Regions from separate parts of the Pseudomonas sp. NLJ1 genome, predicted to be linked through region 4. Evidence: riboswitches for the same ligand, from Rfam matches in the RefSeq annotation. Region 4 holds a riboswitch; each other region holds the start of a gene.
The links. Region 4 has a riboswitch for cobalamin ahead of cobO (cob(I)yrinic acid a,c-diamide adenosyltransferase). Riboswitches for the same ligand answer to the same signal wherever they lie in the genome.

Region 1 (4,738 bases), 760 kb from region 4:
TTGCCGGACGTGCGGCTGGGGTTGCAGTTGAACAACCTGTTCGACCGTGAGTATGTGCAGTCGGCGTTCAGTGGGCAGCAGTGGCTGATGGGGATGCCACGGTCGTACTTTGCGACGGTGGATTACAGCTTCTGATCTGAACTGCCTGCACCGGCCTCTTCGCGGGTGAACCCGCTCCCACAGGGATATCACAGAATTCGAATACGGTGACGTACCTGTGGGAGCGGGTTTACCCGCGAAGAGGCCGGCACAGGCAGCACAAAAACATCTACCTCTCCGGGATAATTTAGTTATAAGATAACGTTTCAGTTGACATCGATTCCTAACAGCGACCTCCCATGACAAGCGCCAGCGCCACCCCCACCCTGCTCACCCAGCGCCTGCAGAGCATCGATGCCCTGCGCGGCCTGGTGATCCTGTTCATGCTCCTGGACCACGTCCGTGAAACCTTCTTTCTGCACCGCCAGGTCAGCGACCCTATGGCCATCGACGCCACCGAGCCGTCGCTGTTCTTCAGCCGCACCCTGGCCCACCTGTGCGCGCCGGTGTTCGTCATGCTGACCGGCCTGTCGGCCTGGCTGTACGGCGAGAAACACCAGGGCCGCAGCGATGTCGCGGCGTTCCTGTTCAAGCGCGGGCTGTTCCTGGTGGCGCTGGAATTCACCCTGGTCAACTTCGCGTGGACCTTCCAGCTGCCACCCAGCGTCATCTACCTGCAAGTGATCTGGGCCATCGGCGTGAGCATGATCGCCCTGTCGCTGCTGGTGTGGCTGCCACGTGCCGCCCTGATCGCCCTGGGCGCAATCATCATCGCCGGCCACAACCTGCTCGATGGCCTGCACTTTGGCGCCGAATCCGCCCTGCATGTGCCGTGGGCAATCCTGCATGACCGGGGCTGGCTGGAGTTCTCCGAAAGCCTGCGCCTGCGCACCTCCTACCCGGTACTGCCGTGGATCGGCGTCATCGCCCTAGGCTACGGCCTGGGCCCCTGGTTCGCCCGTGGCAGCGAGGCCGGCCAACGCCAGCATCGCCTGCTGCTGGCCGGGCTGATCGCGCTGCTGGGCTTTGTCGTGCTGCGCCTGGTCAACGGCTACGGCGAGGCGCCGTGGAGCACTTACCCGAGCGTCACGCAAACCCTGATGAGCTTCTTGAACATCACCAAGTACCCGCCGTCGCTGCTGTTCCTGGCGCTGACCCTGGGCTGTGGCCTGATGTTGCTGCGCGCCTTCGAACGTGCCGGCCAGGCCCGCTGGATCAGTGCCCTGGCGGTGTTCGGTGCGGCACCGATGTTCTTCTACCTGCTGCACCTGTATGTGCTGAAGCTGCTGTATCTGGCCAGCCTGGCGCTGTTCGGCCGCAACCATGGTGACTACTTCGGCTTCGACGGCATTGCCGCGGTGTGGCTGGCGGCAGTGCTGCTCGCGGTTTCGCTGTACCTGCCGGTGCGCTGGTTCGCCCGCCTGAAGGCGCGGCGGCGCGACATCACCTGGCTGAAGTACTTCTGAAAAGCGTTTTCACCCGGCGGCACGATGGTCTACCATGCCGGCCGCCGGTTTCCACCACGGAAACAATAGGGAATCCCAGGCCCGCCAATTCGGGCCAAACGGAACTGCCCCCGCAACTGTAGGTGCCGAGCCTGCTCCATCGATGCCACTGGGCCACGAACCCGGGAAGGCCGGAGCCAGGCGATGACGCACCAGTCAGGAGACCTGCCGGCCTACATTCACCAACCGGCGGGGTGTCCGGGATTGGCCATCAGTGTTGCCCCTTCGGCCAGCGGGGGCTCGGCGATGCCTGTCCGTGCGTTCCTCACCCGAACTGTCCGATAGGAGATCGCCCAGCATGCTGCCCCGTTTTGCCACCCTGCTCGCCGGCCTGGGCCTCACCGGCCTGGCCCAGGCTGCTGCCACCCATTACCCGCTGACGCTGGACAACTGCGGCAAGCCGCAAACCTTCGCCCAGGCGCCGCAACGCACGGTCACCATTGGCCAGGCCAGTACCGAGCTGCTCTACGCGCTGGGGCTGGGCGACAAACTGGCTGCCACCTCGCTGTGGTTCAACAACGTGCTGCCCGAGTACCAGGTGCAGAACGCCAAGGTGCCGCGCCTGGCCGACAACGAGCCCAGCTTCGAGGCGGTAGTGGGCAAGCGCCCGCAACTGGTGACAGTGCAGTTCGAATGGATGGTCGGTGCCCAGGGCGTGGTCGGCACCCGCGAGCAGTTCGATGAACTGGGCATCCCCACCTACCTGCTGCCGTCAGACTGCGAAGGCAAGGACAACCTGGTGGGCGCCGATGGCACCCGCCTGCAGGCGTTCCAGGTCGACACCATCTACAAGAGCGTCAGCCAGCTGGCGGCAATCTTCGACGTGCAGGACCGTGGCTCGGCCCTGAATGCCGAGCTCCAAGGCCGCCTGGACAGTGCCAGGGCGCAACTGGCCGGCAAGGACCTGTCCGCCACCTCGGCGCTGTTCTGGTTCTCCAGCGCCGACCTGCACATCGACCCCTACGTGGCGGGCCGCCAGGGGGTCGCCGACTTCATGCTGCGTACCCTCGGCGTGCGCAACGTGGTCGAGTCCAGCGAAGAGTGGCCGACCGTAGGCTGGGAAACCCTGGCCAAGGCCAACCCCTCGTGGCTGATCATTGCCCGCATGGACCGCCGCCGCTACCCCGCCGATGACTACCAGAAGAAGCTGGCATTCCTGCGTAGCGACCCGGTAACGCGCAACATGGACGCGGTGAAGCACGATCGCATCGTCATCCTCGACGCCGACGCCATGCAGGCCGGCATTCGCTTGTTCAGCGGCGTGCAGACGCTGGCCGCCGCCTTCGCCAGCGGCAAAGCAGCCCAATGATGATGCGCCTGCTACCCTGCATCGCCGTTGCCCTGGCCGCCCTGTTGGCAGCCCTGCTGGCCGGCACTGCCATCGGTGAAACCAACCTGGCGCCCGGCGTGGTCGGCCAGGTGCTGGCCAACCACCTGTGGCAGGCCGGCTATCCGGTCGACCTGATCGACGCCGGCATCGTCTGGAACTACCGCCTGCCCCGCACCCTGGTCGCTGCGGCCTGCGGCGCAGGCCTTGCCACCTGCGGCGTGATCCTGCAGGCACTGTTGCGCAATCCGTTGGCCGAGCCTTACCTGCTGGGGTTGTCTGCAGGCGCCTCGACCGGTGCGGTGCTGGTCGGCCTGCTGGGCTTCGGCAGCCTGGCGCTGAGCATGTCCGGCGGCGCCTTCATCGGCGCCCTGGCAGCGTTCGCTCTGGTACTGGTGCTGTCCAGGGCAGCCGGCCCCAGCAACAACAACGCCCAGGTGATCCTTGCCGGGATCGCCGGCTCGCAACTGTTCAACGCCCTTACCGCCTTCCTCATCACCATGTCGGCTACTGCCGAGCAGGCGCGCGGCATCCTGTTCTGGCTGCTGGGCAACCTCAGTGGCGTACGTTGGCCTTCGGTGTGGCTGGCCGTGCCAGTTGTACTGTTCGGGCTGTTGGTGTGCCTGTGGCATCGCCGTGCCCTGGATGCCTTCACCTTCGGTGCCGACTCGGCGGCGTCGCTGGGCATCCCGGTGCGGCGTACCCAGTTGCTGCTGATCAGCTGCGCGGCACTGGTGACCGCCGTGATGGTGTCCGTCGTCGGCGCCATCGGTTTTGTCGGGCTGGTGATCCCCCATGCCCTGCGCCTGCTGCTCGGCCCCGGGCACAGCCGCCTGCTGCCCGCCAGCGCACTGGGCGGGGCCCTGTTCCTGATTGCCGCCGACATCCTGTCGCGCACCTTGATCCCTGGCCAGGTGATCCCCGTTGGCGTGGTCACCGCGCTGCTTGGCGCACCGGTCTTCGCGCTGATCCTGGTCAGCCGCCGGGGGCACCCATGACGGTCATGACGGCGGTACGGATGGCCCCCTTGAGTTGCCACGACCTGGGGCTGCAACTGGCCGGCAACACCGTGCTCAGCGCTATCGAGCTGAGCGTTGTCGCCGGTGAAACCCTGGGCATCGTCGGCCCCAACGGCTCGGGCAAATCCTCGCTGCTGAAAGTGCTGGCCGGGCTGCGCAAGCCAGGCAGCGGCAGCGTGCAGTTGCAGGGCGAACCGCTGGCACGGTTGCCCCGCCGCCGTGTCGCCCAGGCCCTGGCGCTGGTCGAACAGCAGGCCGACACCCTCGATGCGATCAGCGTGTTCGACGCCGTTGCCCTGGGCCGCACACCCTGGCTGTCGGCGCTGGCGCCATTCTCCCGGGAAGACCACGCAATCGTCGAGCAGGCCCTGGCCGACCTCGATGCCCTGCACCTGCGCGCACGCCTGTGGGGGTCGCTGTCCGGTGGCGAGCGCCAGCGCGTGCACATCGCCCGTGCCCTGGCACAGCGGCCGCAGGTGCTGCTGCTGGACGAGCCGACCAACCACCTGGATATCCAGCACCAGCTGAGCCTGTTGCAACAGGTGCAGGCCCTGCCGGTGACCAGCCTGGTGGCCCTGCACGACCTCAACCAGGCGCTCACCTGCGACCGCGTGGCGGTGCTCGACAAGGGCCGCCTGGTCGCCTTGGGCAAACCGCTCGAGGTGCTCACCCCCGAGCGCCTGCTGAACACCTTCGGCGTGCACGCCCACTACCTCATCGACCCCTTCGACGGCGCGCGCATCCTGCGTTTTCGCGCCCCCTGAACAGGAAGTTCTGCCCATGCCGCGCCCTGTCGCCCTGCTGCTTGCCAGCGCCCTGCTCGCGCCCCCAGCGCTGGCCGACTCCGC
Region 2 (4,738 bases), 760 kb from region 4:
CGAACGCCATCAGCTGCCGCCGGTGCATGCCCGAGCGCAACAGCACCCGCTGCTTGTAGCGGTCGTAGCCGATCAGCACGGCATAGCGTGGCTCGCTCCACCAGGCCGAACCATCCTCGTAACGCAGCAGTACTGGGTTGCCCGCCGCCACCTGGGTCAACAGCGCGTCCAGTTGCTTGTCCAGCGGATACACCACCATGCCGTAGTCGCGCGCTACCCGGGGGATGCCCGTGTCCAGCACCTCGGCGCCCTGGGGCAGGTTCAGCGGCTTGTCCAGCAGCCCCGGCGTGATCGGAGCCCCCTGTTGCGACAGCACCGCCGCCAATGCCATGGCCCCGCTGTGGTTGGCGTTGCCACGGTAGAACGGTACGCTGCTGATCTCGACCCGCTGTGGCAGGCCTTTGAGGTTGGCGGAGGGGGCGCCGGCACAACCGGCCAGGCTGGCCGCTACCAGGCAGGCAGCCAGCAGCCGACGAGGGATGGTCTTGAAGGAAAGTTGCTGCATGGACACTCGCTTGCTTCAACGCCAGGCAGGCAGCGCCCGGCTCTGGCCAACGATCATAGGTCGGACAGCGGCGCGGGTATAGTCCGACACCGGCTAGTGCCAAATCGGACCAAGCGATAGACCTTTGGTCAATGGAACGTCACAGGCGAAGGGCTAGACTAAAGCAGTGTCTGGAGGGCCAGCGTCGGCGACCGAGCGCGGCCCATAGAGATGGAGGCACAAATGAGCCTGACCATGGCAATCCTCATGCTGGTGGGCATGTGGCTGAGCGTTGCAGCCGCCATGCTGTGGGGCGTACTGCGTATCGTGCGGCGTCATTCCCACCACCTGCCACCGCAGGCCCCCGCCAAGCCACAGCCTGTGCGCCGGGCGCGGCGGCATGCCGGGGTGCACTGATTTCAGAAGTTTCGAGGCCCATTCGCGGGTGAACCCGCTCCCACAAGATCCTCCACTGCTTTCAGAAGCGGCGAGTTATCTGTGGGAGCGGGTTCACCCGCGAACGGGGCGCAAGCGCCCCGCTTTTTTACATCAACCCTCTGCCGCCTCACGCTTCAAGCGCGCCCGACGGGCGAGGATGTTGAGGATCTCGATCGCCGTCGAGAAGGCCATGGCTGCGTACACATAACCCTTCGGTACATGGGCGCCAAAACCTTCGGCGATCAGCGTCATGCCGATCATGATCAGGAAGCCCAGGGCCAGCATCACCACGGTCGGGTTGTCGTTGATGAAGTTGGCCAACGGGTCGGCGGCCACCATCATGACGATCACGGCAGTGATAACGGCGATGATCATGATCGGCAGGTGCTCGGTCATGCCCACGGCGGTGATGATGCTGTCAACCGAGAACACGATGTCCAGCAACAGGATCTGGAAGATCGCCGCAGCAAAGCCCAGGGTAACCGTCGACGATACCTTGGCTTCTTCCTTGGCACCGTGCGGGTCGACGTTCTCGTGGATTTCCTTGGTCGCCTTCCACAGCAGGAACAGGCCACCGGCAATCAGGATCACGTCCTTCCAGGAGAAGGCATTGCCGAACACCTCGAACACCGGGTCGGTCAGCTGGACGATCCAGGCCACCGTGCTGAGCAAGGCCAGGCGCATGACCAAGGCCATGCTGATACCGATACGGCGCGCCTTGGAGCGATACTCCAGCGGCAGCTTGTTGGTCAGGATGGAGATGAAGATCAGGTTGTCGATGCCCAGTACGACTTCCATGGCCACCAGCGTAGCCAAGGCAACCCAGGCGGTAGGGCTAGCGACGAGTTCCAGCAAATATTCCATTGTTCAAATCCTGCAGCAGCGGTTGGGGGTCAGATTTCCTGGGTGTCTTCTTTCTTGTCGGCGTCCTTGGGCTTGTGCCCTTCGTTGCCGATGGCCTCGCTCAACGCCTGCTGTGCAGCCTTGTTGGTGTCGTCGATGGCCTGCTTGGCCGACTGTGCGGCCTGGTCGAGCATCTGCTGGGCGGATTTCTCGGCCTGCTCGCAACCGGCCAGGGTGAACAGGGCCAAGGCCAGCACCAGCGGCGTGCCGATGGATTTGAGTTGCAGCATGGGTTCCTCGCTTTCATATTCCGGCGGCGCGCACGGCGCCTGATGGAGCCGCATTCTAAAGAGCGTAATACATCAGGAAAATTCGTTTTTTCAGCGGTTATACTTCGGGTTTTACGAATCCGGAAACATACCGATGCTCAACTATCGGCAGTTGCACTACTTCTGGGCCGTGGCCAAGACCGGCAGCATCGCCCGCGCCAGCGAACAGTTGAACCTCACCCCGCAAACCATCAGCGGGCAGATCAGCCTGTTCGAACAGACCTACGGCCTGGAGTTGTTCCAGCGCGTGGGGCGCCAGCTGGAGCTGACCGAAACAGGGCGCCAGACGCTGATCTATGCCGAGCAGATGTTCCAGCTGGGTAGCGAGCTGGAGGCCATGCTGCGGGCCGGTCCGCAGGAACAGATCCTGTTCCGCGTGGGTGTGGCGGACGTGGTGCCCAAGTCCATCGTCTACCGCCTGCTGGCACCGACCATGGAGCTGGACGAGGTGCTGCGCATCAACTGCCGCGAAGACAAGCTCGAACGGCTGCTGGCCGACCTGGCGATCCAGCGCCTGGACCTGGTGATTTCCGACAGCCCCATGCCCAGCCACCTGGACATCAAAGGTTATAGCCAGAAACTGGGGGAATGCGGGTTGAGCTTCTTCGCCACCCTGGCGCTGGCACAACGCCTGGAAGGCCCCTTCCCCGCCTGCCTGCAGGATGCGCCATTGCTTATCCCCGGGCAGGAAACCGTGGTACGCAGCCGCCTGCTGCGCTGGCTGGGTGAACAGCAGGTGCAGCCACGGATCGTGGGCGAGTTCGATGACAGTGCCTTGATGCAGGCATTCGGGCAGTCGGGCAGCGGCATCTTCGTAGCGCCCAGCGTGATCGCCGAGGAAGTGTGCCGCCAGTACGGCGTGGAGCTGATCGGGCAGACCGACGCGGTGCACGAGTCGTTCTATGCCATTTCGGTAGAACGCAAGGTCAAGCACCCGGGGATCGTGGCGATTACCGAGGGGGCGCGACGGGAGTTGTTTCATTGGTAGAGGGCAGATTTGACGCCCCCGCATTTCAATGGTCATATGCCTGCCAGTTTCAGGTGCCCTGCGCCGCCGCGCGCAGGGTGAAACGGGAAGCCGGTGCGTCGTGTTACCCCACGACAAGTCCGGCGCTGCCCCCGCAACGGTAAGCGAGCGAACCCTTCGAGATACCACTGTGCACCTGCATGGGAAGGTGAAGGTTTCATGCCCCTCGCAAGCCCGGAGACCGGCCTGGAGCTTCACTTGGCAACCCGCGGTGGGCGGGCGCAGGCCGGTATCGGTGCGCGCGCCTGCGTGCACGGTGTGCCTTTGCGTGTTTTCCACCGGGATCCATTCATTCCTGCAGTAGTGGAACGACATGTCCCGTATCTTCAAGCTTCACCCCCTGGCGGCCTGCCTGGCCGTTTCCCTGCCGGCCCTGGCCGATGACCTCGACCGACAACCATTGGCCCTGCCCTCAACGGCCATCACCGACACCTTCGACAGCCACGCCATCGACCTGGCCACCCCGACCCAGGCTGGCTCGCGCCTGGGCCTGAGCGCCCTGGAGACACCGGCCAGCACCAGTAGCATCAGCGCCGAGGAGATCCAGCAGCGCAACAACCTCACCGTGCAGGACGCGGTGACCCGCTCACCGGGCATCAGCTACATCGGCTCCCCGGGCGACGGCGGCACGGGCCTGTCCGCCCGCGGCTTTACCGGGCACAACTCGGTGATGACCTTGTTCGACGGCGCACGCCTGTACACTGGTGCCGGCACCCAGACGTTCCCGATCGACCCGTGGATGGTCGAGCGCATCGATGTGATTCGCGGCCCGGCCTCGGTGCTGTATGGCGAAGGGGCCACCGGTGCGGTGGTCAACGTGGTCCCGAAAAAGCCGTTTGCCGGCGAGGTGCGCAACCACCTGCGCCTGGGCTACGGTTCGTGGGACCGCCAGCAGCTCGGCCTGGACAGCGGCGGCAGCCTTGGCGAGCGCCTGAGCTACCGCCTGGCCCTGAACCAGCAAGCCGGTAACGGCTGGGTCGACCGCACGCCGTCGCGCAGCCTGGCGTTGAGCGCCGCACTGCGCTTCGATGCCAGCGACGACCTCAGCTTCACCCTCGCCCACGACCGTGGCGATGCGCAGCCTGCCAACTATTACGGCACCCCGCTGATCGACGGCCGCTACCGCAGCAGCCTGCGCGACAAGAACTACAACGTGCAGAACGACGTGCAGCATTACGTCGATGAATGGACCCGCCTGAACACCGACTGGACGTTGAACGACCACCTCAGCGCCAGCAACCAGCTGTACTACATCAAGAGCCGCCGTCACTGGCGCAATGCCGAGGACTACAGCTGGGATGCAGGGCGCCAGCAACTGCTGCGTGGCAGCTACCTGCAGATCAAGCACAACCAGGAACAGTTCGGCGATCGCCAGGCCTTCACCCTCGACCACACACTGTTCGGTCTGGCCAGCAAGACCGTGGTCGGCGCCGAGTACAACAAGGTCCGCTTCAACGTCGACAGCAACGCGCCCTACAACGATGTGGGCGGCGACTACGTCGACCCGTGGCAACCGCAACCAGGTTGGTTCCACAGCGCCTCGCCACTGCGCCCGCAAACCCTGTCCAGCACCCACACCTTTGCCCTGTTCGCCGAAAACCGTCTGCAGTTGAGCGA
Region 3 (4,738 bases), 1.8 Mb from region 4:
CAGGCTGGCGGCATAGTTGCCACCGACCTTGGCCGCGCCGGTGCCTTGGGGAGCCGCGCGGTCGAAGCTGGAGATCTGGAAGTTGTGCGGCTTCATGCCGCCCTTGAAGTACGAGCCAACCGGGATGGCGAAGATCGAGAAGATGAACTCGGGGGCGGTGCGCACGCCAATGTTGTCACCGGTGCCGATCACGAACGGACGCAGGTAGAGGGCGCCTTTGCCATGCGGTGGTACGAACTTCTCGTTGGCCTTGACCACTTGCTTGCACGCCTCGATGAACACATCGGTCGGCACCTGCGGCATCAGCAGGCGGGCGCAGCTGCGCTGCATGCGGGCGGCGTTCTGGTCCGGGCGGAACAGGTTGATCGAACCGTCCTTGCAACGGTAGGCCTTGAGGCCTTCGAAGCACTGCTGGCCGTAGTGCAGGGCCGTGGAGCCTTCACTGATGTGCAGTACGTTGTCTTCGGTCAGGGTGCCTTTGTCCCACTCGCCATTGCGCCATACGGACAGGTAGCGTTTGTCGGTCTTGATGTAGTCGAAACCGAGCTTGTCCCAATTAATGCTTTCGTTGCTCATGACACCCTCATTGTCTTGCAAGTGCCCGATTGCTCGGGCTGCTGTTATATGCGCACCACGCCACCATAATACATCCGTGGCAGATCGGGAACGGCCAGTCACGAATTGATAGCCTGCAATGCATTCATTGCAGCTTCTACAGGTGCAGGTACTCGTCCAGCGCCAGCTGGTCGAGCAGTACCTGGTCGTGGGACGCCACCACCAGCGCCCCGCGAAACTGCCCGAGCATGTGTTCCAGTGCGGCCAGCGACGGCAGGTCCAGGTGGTTGCCGGGTTCGTCCAGCAGCAACAGGTCGAGTGGCCGTTCGCGGTACAGCACGGCGGCCAGTGCTGCCTTCATCCGCTCACCGCCGCTTAGCAGGCCGCTGGGCAGTTCGATGCGGGCCGCATCCAGGCCCAGTTGTGCCAGGCGGCTGCGCAAGTCGCCCTGGGCCAGTGTCGGGTTTGCCTGGCGCAGGTGATCGAGCACGCTGGTGTGGCCTGGTAGTGCGCTGCAGTTCGCGCGCCTGGCGTTGCTGCTGCTGTTTCAGCCTGGCAAGTTGCTGTTGGGCCAGCGCCGTCTGGCTGGCTTTCTGGGCCGAATAGAAGCTGTAGTTGCCGCCATAGGCCTGCAAGCCCAGGCTGGTTCCACGAGTGCGCCGCGGGCCCTGTGGGAGCGGGTTCACCCGCGAAACAGGCGACGCGGTGGATGGCACGGGCTTCGCCCGTGTTCGCGGGTGAACCCGCTCCCACATTGCCGGCGGCACCCTTAAGGTGTGCGCTGGACCTGTAGGACCGCGCATGCCCCTGGTTCAGCGCCCCATCAAGCGCTTGCTCCAGTCACCCCCGTGGCTCTGCTGGCAAGCCTCTTCACTGTCAAACCGCACATGCCAGGCCGGATGATCCAGCTGAATGCCGGCCTGCTCCAGTGCAAGGCCCGTCAGCGCCAGCATGCGCACCTTCGCGTCGCCCGCCACGGCGGCGGCCTTGTCGGCCTCTCGCTCGAACACCCAGGTAATACGCAGGCTGGCCGGAAAATCCTCGGGCGCGAGACGGTGGGTAAGCCAGCTGAAACCGACGATCTCGGCCTTGGCGGTTTCGCAGGCTTCGGTCAGGCAAACCACCAGTTCACGCTCCAGGCGTGCCATATCGCGCTTGTTCAGGGGTTTCACCGGTGGGCCTCGCTGCTCAAAGCCACCACTGTAACGCAGTTGCGCCACTTGTTGTCGGCCAGCCCGACAGCAATGGTTGACCACCCGCCAGCCACTGCGTAGCCTTGCCACTTCGAGGTTCTTCGGCCAGGCCGAAGCTAAGACGGGAACGCGGTACAAGCCGCGGCTGCCCCCGCAACTGTAAGCACCGACAACGGATCGACACAGCCACTGCGCCCGCGCGCGGGAAGGCGTCATCCCGCCAGCCTGCTGCACCAGCGGGCACATGGAACGGTGCGAGCCAGGAGACCTGCCTCGTCACGTTTTCGACTTTCAACCGGGCGGGGTGATCCGGTGGCGAACAAGCCCGGCCGGCATGGCCCGCGGCTGTCGTCCTGCATGCCCGCGCCAATCTGCCAAGGGCAATGCGACATGAAAACACTGGCCAAGCTCCCCGTCACCATCGTCACCGGCTTCCTCGGCTCGGGCAAGACTACCTTGCTGCGCCACATGCTCGACAACGCCCAGGGCCGCCGCATTGCGGTGATCGTCAACGAGTTCGGCGAGTTGGGCATCGATGGCGAAATCCTCAAGCAGTGCAGCATCGGTTGCACCGAAGAAGAAGCCAGCGGCCGCGTCTACGAGCTGGCCAACGGCTGCCTGTGCTGCACCGTGCAGGAAGAGTTCTTCCCGGTGATGCGCGAGCTGGTGGCACGCCGTGGCGACCTGGACCATATCCTCATCGAAACCAGCGGCCTGGCCCTGCCCAAACCGCTGGTACAAGCCTTCCAGTGGCCGGAAATCCGCAATGCCTGCACCGTCGACGCGGTGATCACCGTGGTCGACAGCCCGGCCGTGGCCGCCGGCACTTTCGCCGCCTACCCGGACCAGGTCGATGCCCAACGCAAGCTCGACCCCAACCTGGACCACGAATCACCGCTGCACGAACTGTTCGCCGACCAGCTGGCCAGCGCCGACCTGGTGGTGCTGAACAAAGCCGACCTGATCGACGCCGAAGGGCTGGCCAAGGTCCGCGCCGAGGTGGCTGAAGAGCTGCCGCCGGCGGTCAAGGTGATCGAAGCCAGCAGCGGTAAGCTGCCGCTGGAGGTGCTGCTGGGCGTGGGCGCCGAGTCCGAGGCGCACATCGATGGCCGCCGTACCCACCATGATTCGCACCATGACGGCGATGACCATGACGATCATGACCACGACGCCTTCGACTCCATCTCCATCGACCTGCCAGAAGCCGACGAAAGCCTGCTGCTCGACGCCCTGACCCAGCTGGTGGTGGAGTTCGGCATCCTGCGCGCAAAAGGCTTCGCGGCCATCCCCGGCAAGCCGATGCGCCTGCTGGTGCAAGGCGTGGGTACCCGTTTCGACAAGCACTTCGACCGCGCCTGGCGCGCCGACGAGCCGCGCATCACCCGCCTGGTGCTGATCGGCCAGGACCTCGATGCCGCCCAGCTGGAAGCGCGCCTGCGCCAGGCCCTGGGCGCCTGACCCATGCACCTGCTGCGGACCCAGCCCGGCGGCTTCGTGCCGGATGACAGCATTGCCGACCTCGGCCAGACGCCCGCCGAGCTGGTGATTCTCTGCAGCGGCGATTCGCACCTGGCATTGCTCGCCGACACCGCCGAGCAATTGCCCGACGATTACCCCAGCCTGCGCCTGGCCAACCCGATGCAGGTACAGAACCATGCCTCGGTCGACCTGTATGTCGACCAGGTACTGCGCCATGCCAAGGTCATCCTGGTGTCGCTGCACGGTGGCGCAGGCTACTGGCGCTATGGCGTCGAGCAACTGGTCGAGCTGGCCGGCCGTGGCGTGCAGCTGATCCTGGTGCCGGGCGACGACCGTCCGGACCCGGAGCTGACCAGCCTGGGCAATGTCAGCAGCGAGCAGGCCGAACGCCTCTGGCACTACCTGCGCCAGGGCGGCAAGGCCAACGCCATCAACCTGTTCAACTGCCTGGCCAGCCAGTGGCTGGGCCGCGACTATGCCTGGGACGAGCCGCAGCCTTTGCCGCGCACCGCCGTGTATCACCCGGCCAAGGGCAGCGCCACGCTGGAGGACTGGTACCCGCAGTGGCACCCCGAACAGCCGGTGGCGCCGCTGCTGTTCTACCGCTCCCATCTGCAGGCGGCCAACACCGCGTTCATCGATGTGTTCTGCCAGCGCCTGCAGGCCGCCGGGCTCAACCCGTTGCCGATCGCCGTGGCCAGCCTCAAGGAAAGCGCCTGCCTGGAGCAGGTCGAAGCCTGGCTGGACGAGGTGGGTGCCGAAGTGCTGGTCAACACCACCGGCTTTGCCCTGTCCAGCCCCGAGCGCCCCAACCTGCGCCCGTTCCGTCGCGATATCCCGGTACTGCAGGCCATCTGCGCGCAAGACAACCAGCCCGGCTGGGAGGCCAGCGAGCAGGGCCTGGGGGCGCGTGACCTGGCCATGCACATTGCCTTGCCCGAACTGGACGGGCGCATCATCACCCGCCCGGTCAGTTTCAAGGACATGGCGTGGCGCAGCGAGCGCAGCCAGTCTGACGTGGTCTGCTACCGCGCGCACCCCGAGCGCATGGATTTTGTCGCCGAGCTGGCTCGCCGCTGGGTCGAGCTGGCGCGCCTGCCGAATGGGCAGAAGCGCGTGGCCCTGGTGCTGGCCAACTACCCGACCCGGGATGGCCGCATTGGCAACGGCGTTGGTCTGGATACGCCAGCGGCCGCGCTGAACATCCTCGAGGCCCTGCAGGCCCAAGGCTATCCGCTGGCCGATTTGCCGGGCAGTGGCACGCAACTGATCCACCAGTTGCTCGGCGGCGTGACCAACGACCTCGACCAACTGGACCTGCGCCCCTGCGCGCAGAGCCTGAGCCTGGCCGATTACCAGGCCGCCTTCGAGCGCCTGCCAGAGGCCAACCGCCAGGCCGTGCTGGAGCGCTGGGGGCCGCCGCAGCAGGACCCGATGTACCGCAGTGGCCGGTTGATGGTGGCCGGCCTGCGCTTTGGCTTGACCTTCGTCGGCATTCAGCCGGCGCGGGG
Region 4 (4,738 bases):
GCAAGGCATCCAGGGCCACCCCGGCCACGGTCAGCAAGGCCACGCTCATTGGTGCTCTCCCCATTGGTTCTCAAAGAGCATTTCACTCAAAGGCCGTTCCTCGGCCCAGTTTTCCAGCACCAGCATCGGTGCCGGGTAGAACTCGGTTACCGGCCCCAGGCACAGCACTGCGACCGGCTTGGCCCCGGCCGGCATGCCCAGCAGCGCCGCCAGCGCCTGCGGGTCGAACAGCGACACCCAGCCCATGCCAAGGCCTTCGCCACGGGCGGCCAGCCACAGGTTCTGGATGGCGCAGGCCAGCGAGGCCAGGTCCATTTCGGGCAAAGTGCGGCGGCCGAAGATATGCGGCTCGCGGTTGTCCATCAGGGCGGCCACCAGCAGCTCGGCGCAGTCGTTGATGCCTTCCACCTTCAGTTTCATGAAGGCGTCGGAGCGTTCGCCCAAGGCTTCGGCGGTACGTACCCGCTCTGCTTCCACCAATGCCTGGATGCGCGTGCGCAGGTCGCGCCGGGTGATGCGGATGAAACGCCAGGGCTGCATCAACCCGACGCTCGGTGCCTGGTGCGCGGCAGCCAACAGGCGGCCCAGCAGTTCCGGGGCTACCTCGCCACCGGCGAAGTGGCGCATGTCACGGCGTTCGCCGATGGCCCGGTAGATCGCGGCGCGCTCGACGTCGCTGTAGGCGTGCTCGCTCATGGTCGCAACAGCGCCGCCGCCGCATCTGGGTTGGAGGGGAAGTAGAAGTGCACGTAGGAAGCCGTCAGCCGACCCAGGCGGTACACCGCTTCGTTGCCACGCCCGCCGTTGGGGCTCAGGCCTCGGGCAATCGGCTCCAGTGCGGTACTGGTCAGCGAATGGTGATAGGTGTGCCCGCGCAAGGTGCCTTCCGGTAGTTCCACCGCCTGCAGCGCCAGGGCTGCCAGGCGCTTCTGCATGGTTGCTTCGCCGGGCAGCAGGCCGAGCAGTTCGGCACGCTCGCCGGCTACGTCAGTCAGGGCATCGAGCAGGTACAGCATGCCGCCGCACTCTGCCAGCAACGGTTTGCCCAAGGCGTGATGGGCGCGTATCGCCTCGCTCATCGGCGCATTGGCGGCCAGGGCGTGATGGTGCAGTTCGGGATAACCGCCCGGCAGGTACAGGCTGTCCACTGCTGGCAGCTCGCGGTCATGCAGCGGCGAGAAAAACTCCAGCTGTGCCCCCAGCTTGCGCAGCAGGTCGAGGTTGGCGCCATAGGTGAAGGCAAAGGCCTCGTCCCGCGCCACGCCAATGCGCACACCGGTCAACGAGGCAGCACTGGCTTGCGGTTCGGGTTCGGCAAAGGCCACTGGCGGCGGCAAGGCAGCATCGCAACTGGCACCAAGCGCCTCGGCAGCGGCATCCAGGCGCGCGTCCAGGTCGTTCAGTTCGCTGGCCTGGACCAGCCCCAGGTGGCGGCTGGGCAGCTCGATACCGCGCTCGCGGGACAAGCCCCCATACCAGCGCAGGCCTTCGGTCAGGCTGCCTTCCAGCAGTTGCGCATGGCGCAGGCTGCCAACCCGGTTGGCCAGCACACCGGCAAATGGCAGGTCCGCCTGGTAGCGCGCCAGGCCCAAGGCCAGGGCGCCGAAGGTCTGGGCCATGGCCGTGCCATCGATCACCGCCAGCACCGGCACGCCGAAGTGGCGCGCCAGGTCGGCGCTGGACGGCGTGCCGTCGAACAGCCCCATCACCCCTTCGATCAGGATCAGGTCGGCCTCGCCGGCGGCTTCCCACAGCAGGCGGCGGCTTTCCTCGGCGCCGATCATCCACAGGTCGAGCTGATACACCGGCGCGCCGCTGGCCCGCTCGAGGATCATCGGGTCGAGAAAGTCGGGCCCGCACTTGAACACCCGCACCTTGCGCCCGAGGTTGCGGTGCAGGCGGGCCAGGGCGGCGGTGACGGTGGTCTTGCCCTGGCCAGAGGCCGGTGCCGCGATCAGTACGGCGGGGCAATGGCGCGGCTGGCTCACAGCTCCACGCCCTTCTGTGCACGAATGCCGGCCTGGAACGCGTGCTTGAGCATGCCCATCTCGGTCACGGTGTCGGCCAGCTCGATCATCTCGGGTTTCGCGGCACGGCCAGTGACGATTACATGCTGCATCGGTGGGCGGGCCTGGATGTCGGACAGCACCTGATCAAGGTCGAGGTAGCCGTGCTTGAGGGCGATGTTCAGTTCATCGAGCACCACGAACTGCACGCTCGGGTCTTGCAGCAACTGGCGCGACACGGCCCAGGCCGCTTCGGCGGCGGCGATGTCGCGCTGGCGGTCCTGGGTTTCCCAGGTAAAGCCTTCGCCCATCACGTGGTAGCGCACCTGCTCGGGGAAGCGGCGGAAGAACAGCTCCTCGCCGGTGCTGTTGCGGCCTTTGATGAACTGCACCACACCGCACTGCATGCCATGGCCCAGGGCGCGAGCGAGCATACCGAAGGCCGAGCTGCTCTTGCCCTTGCCATTGCCGGTCAGCACCAGCAGCAGGCCGCATTCGTTGGGGGAATTGGCGATACGTTCGTCGATGATCGCCTTCTTGCGCTGCATGCGCGCCAGGTGGCGTTCGTCGCGTTCGGTGGATTCGCTCATCAGGGTTCTCCGCTGGCTGGCGCCACGGCAACGCGCGGCGACAGGTAAAAGGCGGGCAGACGGAGAACGCGCAGGGGCCGTGGCCGTACGCCACGGTGCACCGCGCATCACCCTCCGTGATGCCGTTGGCAGTATCAGGCCGGTCTCCGGGCTTGTGAGCGGGCCTTGGCCCAAGCCTGCGCGCCTTCCCGGGTGCTGGCACCCAGTGGCCCTGCGCGGCCGCGACTCACCTACCGTTGCGGGGGCAGCGCCGGAATCGCGCCATGCTGGCACCCACCGGCTTCCCAGTTTCACCCTGCCCAGACGGGGCTGGCAGGACACCTGAAACACGCGCGAAGGTTAGAGGGTTGCACCGGGAGCGTCAATCGAAGCGGGCTGCTTTGCAGTCGAACAGGCATCGCCCGGGTAATGGCCAATTCACCTGGTTGTGCCACACTGAATACAGTGATATCACATAGCCATTACTTTCAGCTGAACGCGACAACAACGATAACAGGAGAGCGCAGCATGCGAGGCCAGATCATCAACAACCCGCGTCTGGAGTTCCTCGCCCCGGCGCTGGAGCGCTGGGGCGACTGTATCGACCGCTTCAACCAGTTTGCCGGCGATGCCGAAGCACCTTATTGGCATGGTGCAGCCGCCAATACCGGCCTGCTTGCCGCAGCGGCGTGGCAGGCCGAACTGGCGGCGCTGCAGCAGTTTGCCGGCAAGAAGCAGCGCGACGAAGGCGAGTATGAAGGGCGCTGCGACCTGTCGATAAGCAGTGCCGATGAAGCGCTGTACCTCAGTGTCAGCCAGCGCTGGCCAAAAATCGCCCGGCTGGACATGGCCGACGCCCTGCAGCAGACCGCTGCCCTCGCGCGTCAGGTGGCCTACCCCAGCCAGTTGAAGGCCGGGGCGTTGTTCATCAGCCCGTGGAAGGCTGGCCAGCATGCCAGCCCCGAGGAACTGCAGGACCTGGTCGACGACCTGCAGAAACATACTGCCTGTGCCATCGCCTGGTACTTCCCGTATGCCTATCGCAAGTTGCACAACGAGCTGGGGCAGTATTTTCCGGGGGTGGCGTTGTTGCTCAAGCAGGCTTGAAGCAACTTCGGCTCAGGCCGGGGCCGGAACTCGTTTCGCAAGCGCGATATGGCTTCTGTGGGAGCGGGCGTGCCCGCGAAGAATTCAACGCGGTGGCTGGCACCGGCTACGCCGGTATTCGCGGGCGCGCCCGCTCCCACAGAGCCCCTGCTAAATCTTTCAGTTATATGCGGCCCCCTGCGCGCCCTTCAGGTCCTAACGCATCATGCCGAGTTCGGCATCATCCAGCAGCGCTTTGCCCAAGGCACAAAGGTAGTGCGCGGCCCAGATCAGCTTTGGCTTGTCTTCCATCAGGCCGTCGATGGTCAGATCCCGTGCATAGCCAATCAATTCCGAGGCTTGTTCGCGGGCGTTCTGGCAGGAGATGCCGGGTTCGATGCGGAACAGGGGGTGGGTCTGGTTTTCACCTTGAAAGAATATGGTTTTGCCGACTGTGCATTTCGTGTCTTCGGTGGTCATTTAGGGCTCCTGTCGTAGTGAAGCGACCACCGACCGCGGCTAAACAGTATGGTGGCAGCTGTACGTGGGTTAGCCGACCGGGACGTCAGGCACCCGGCGCACCCGCAGGTGCCCCACGCACAGCCGCCATGAGGCGCCAATGCCGATTGCTCGGTATTGCACGGCTGCGGTGTCTGACGATTTCGGGCGGCTAACCCGGTCATTGAAGGTCAACGACATGCCGAGACTAGAGACCGCATTTGGCACGCGCAACGGAGAATAGGCGTTGGGAGTATCTTTGGGAAACGGCCTACAAGAAAGGTGTTAAATCTGATTCTTGGGCCCGCCCCGCCACCTTGCAACTGGCACATTGAGCCACCACCAGACCTGCACGCTCTTGCTCTTGCTCTTGCTCTTGCTCTTGCTCTTGCTCTTGCTCTTGCTCTTGCTCTTGCTCTTGCTCTTGCTCTTGCTCTTGCTCTTGCTCTTGCTTTTGCTTTTGCTTTTGCTTTTGATCTTGATCTTGATCTTCGCGACTTCAGGAGGCCGAGCAGAGGTCTTGCGGAGGGAGGTGACGGGCATGGATGCCCGTCAAGCGCTGAGGCCCCATGGATGGGG

Region 1: another riboswitch for cobalamin. It lies ahead of R9B85_RS22040 (ABC transporter substrate-binding protein); the one in region 4 lies ahead of cobO (cob(I)yrinic acid a,c-diamide adenosyltransferase).
Region 2: another riboswitch for cobalamin. It lies ahead of R9B85_RS22050 (TonB-dependent receptor); the one in region 4 lies ahead of cobO (cob(I)yrinic acid a,c-diamide adenosyltransferase).
Region 3: another riboswitch for cobalamin. It lies ahead of cobW (cobalamin biosynthesis protein CobW); the one in region 4 lies ahead of cobO (cob(I)yrinic acid a,c-diamide adenosyltransferase).

The regions. Positions count from the first base shown of each region.
Region 1 is NZ_CP137735.1:4,875,297-4,880,034, reverse strand. Features, by position in the region: gene R9B85_RS22050 (TonB-dependent receptor) at 1-135, shown strand, start outside; gene R9B85_RS22045 (DUF1624 domain-containing protein) at 339-1,505, shown strand; cobalamin riboswitch at 1,534-1,731, shown strand; gene R9B85_RS22040 (ABC transporter substrate-binding protein) at 1,843-2,853, shown strand; gene R9B85_RS22035 (FecCD family ABC transporter permease) at 2,853-3,869, shown strand; gene R9B85_RS22030 (ABC transporter ATP-binding protein) at 3,866-4,654, shown strand; gene R9B85_RS22025 (OprD family porin) at 4,671-4,738, shown strand, end outside.
Region 2 is NZ_CP137735.1:4,880,723-4,885,460, reverse strand. Features, by position in the region: gene R9B85_RS22075 (peptidase C39 family protein) at 1-505, opposite strand, end outside; gene R9B85_RS22070 (hypothetical protein) at 728-901, shown strand; gene R9B85_RS22065 (TerC family protein) at 1,034-1,786, opposite strand; gene R9B85_RS22060 (hypothetical protein) at 1,816-2,055, opposite strand; gene nhaR (transcriptional activator NhaR) at 2,189-3,082, shown strand; cobalamin riboswitch at 3,117-3,325, shown strand; gene R9B85_RS22050 (TonB-dependent receptor) at 3,435-4,738, shown strand, end outside.
Region 3 is NZ_CP137735.1:290,910-295,647, reverse strand. Features, by position in the region: gene R9B85_RS01310 (branched-chain amino acid aminotransferase) at 1-576, opposite strand, end outside; partial or broken gene R9B85_RS01305 (AAA family ATPase) at 713-1,202, opposite strand; gene R9B85_RS01300 (hypothetical protein) at 1,368-1,727, opposite strand; cobalamin riboswitch at 1,826-2,038, shown strand; gene cobW (cobalamin biosynthesis protein CobW) at 2,139-3,206, shown strand; gene cobN (cobaltochelatase subunit CobN) at 3,210-4,738, shown strand, end outside.
Region 4 is NZ_CP137735.1:4,119,995-4,124,732, reverse strand. Features, by position in the region: gene cbiB (adenosylcobinamide-phosphate synthase CbiB) at 1-49, opposite strand, end outside; gene bluB (5,6-dimethylbenzimidazole synthase) at 46-696, opposite strand; gene R9B85_RS18710 (cobyrinate a,c-diamide synthase) at 693-1,988, opposite strand; gene cobO (cob(I)yrinic acid a,c-diamide adenosyltransferase) at 1,985-2,596, opposite strand; cobalamin riboswitch at 2,717-2,936, opposite strand; gene R9B85_RS18700 (hypothetical protein) at 3,104-3,682, shown strand; gene R9B85_RS18695 (DUF3077 domain-containing protein) at 3,878-4,141, opposite strand; gene R9B85_RS18690 (hypothetical protein) at 4,445-4,702, opposite strand.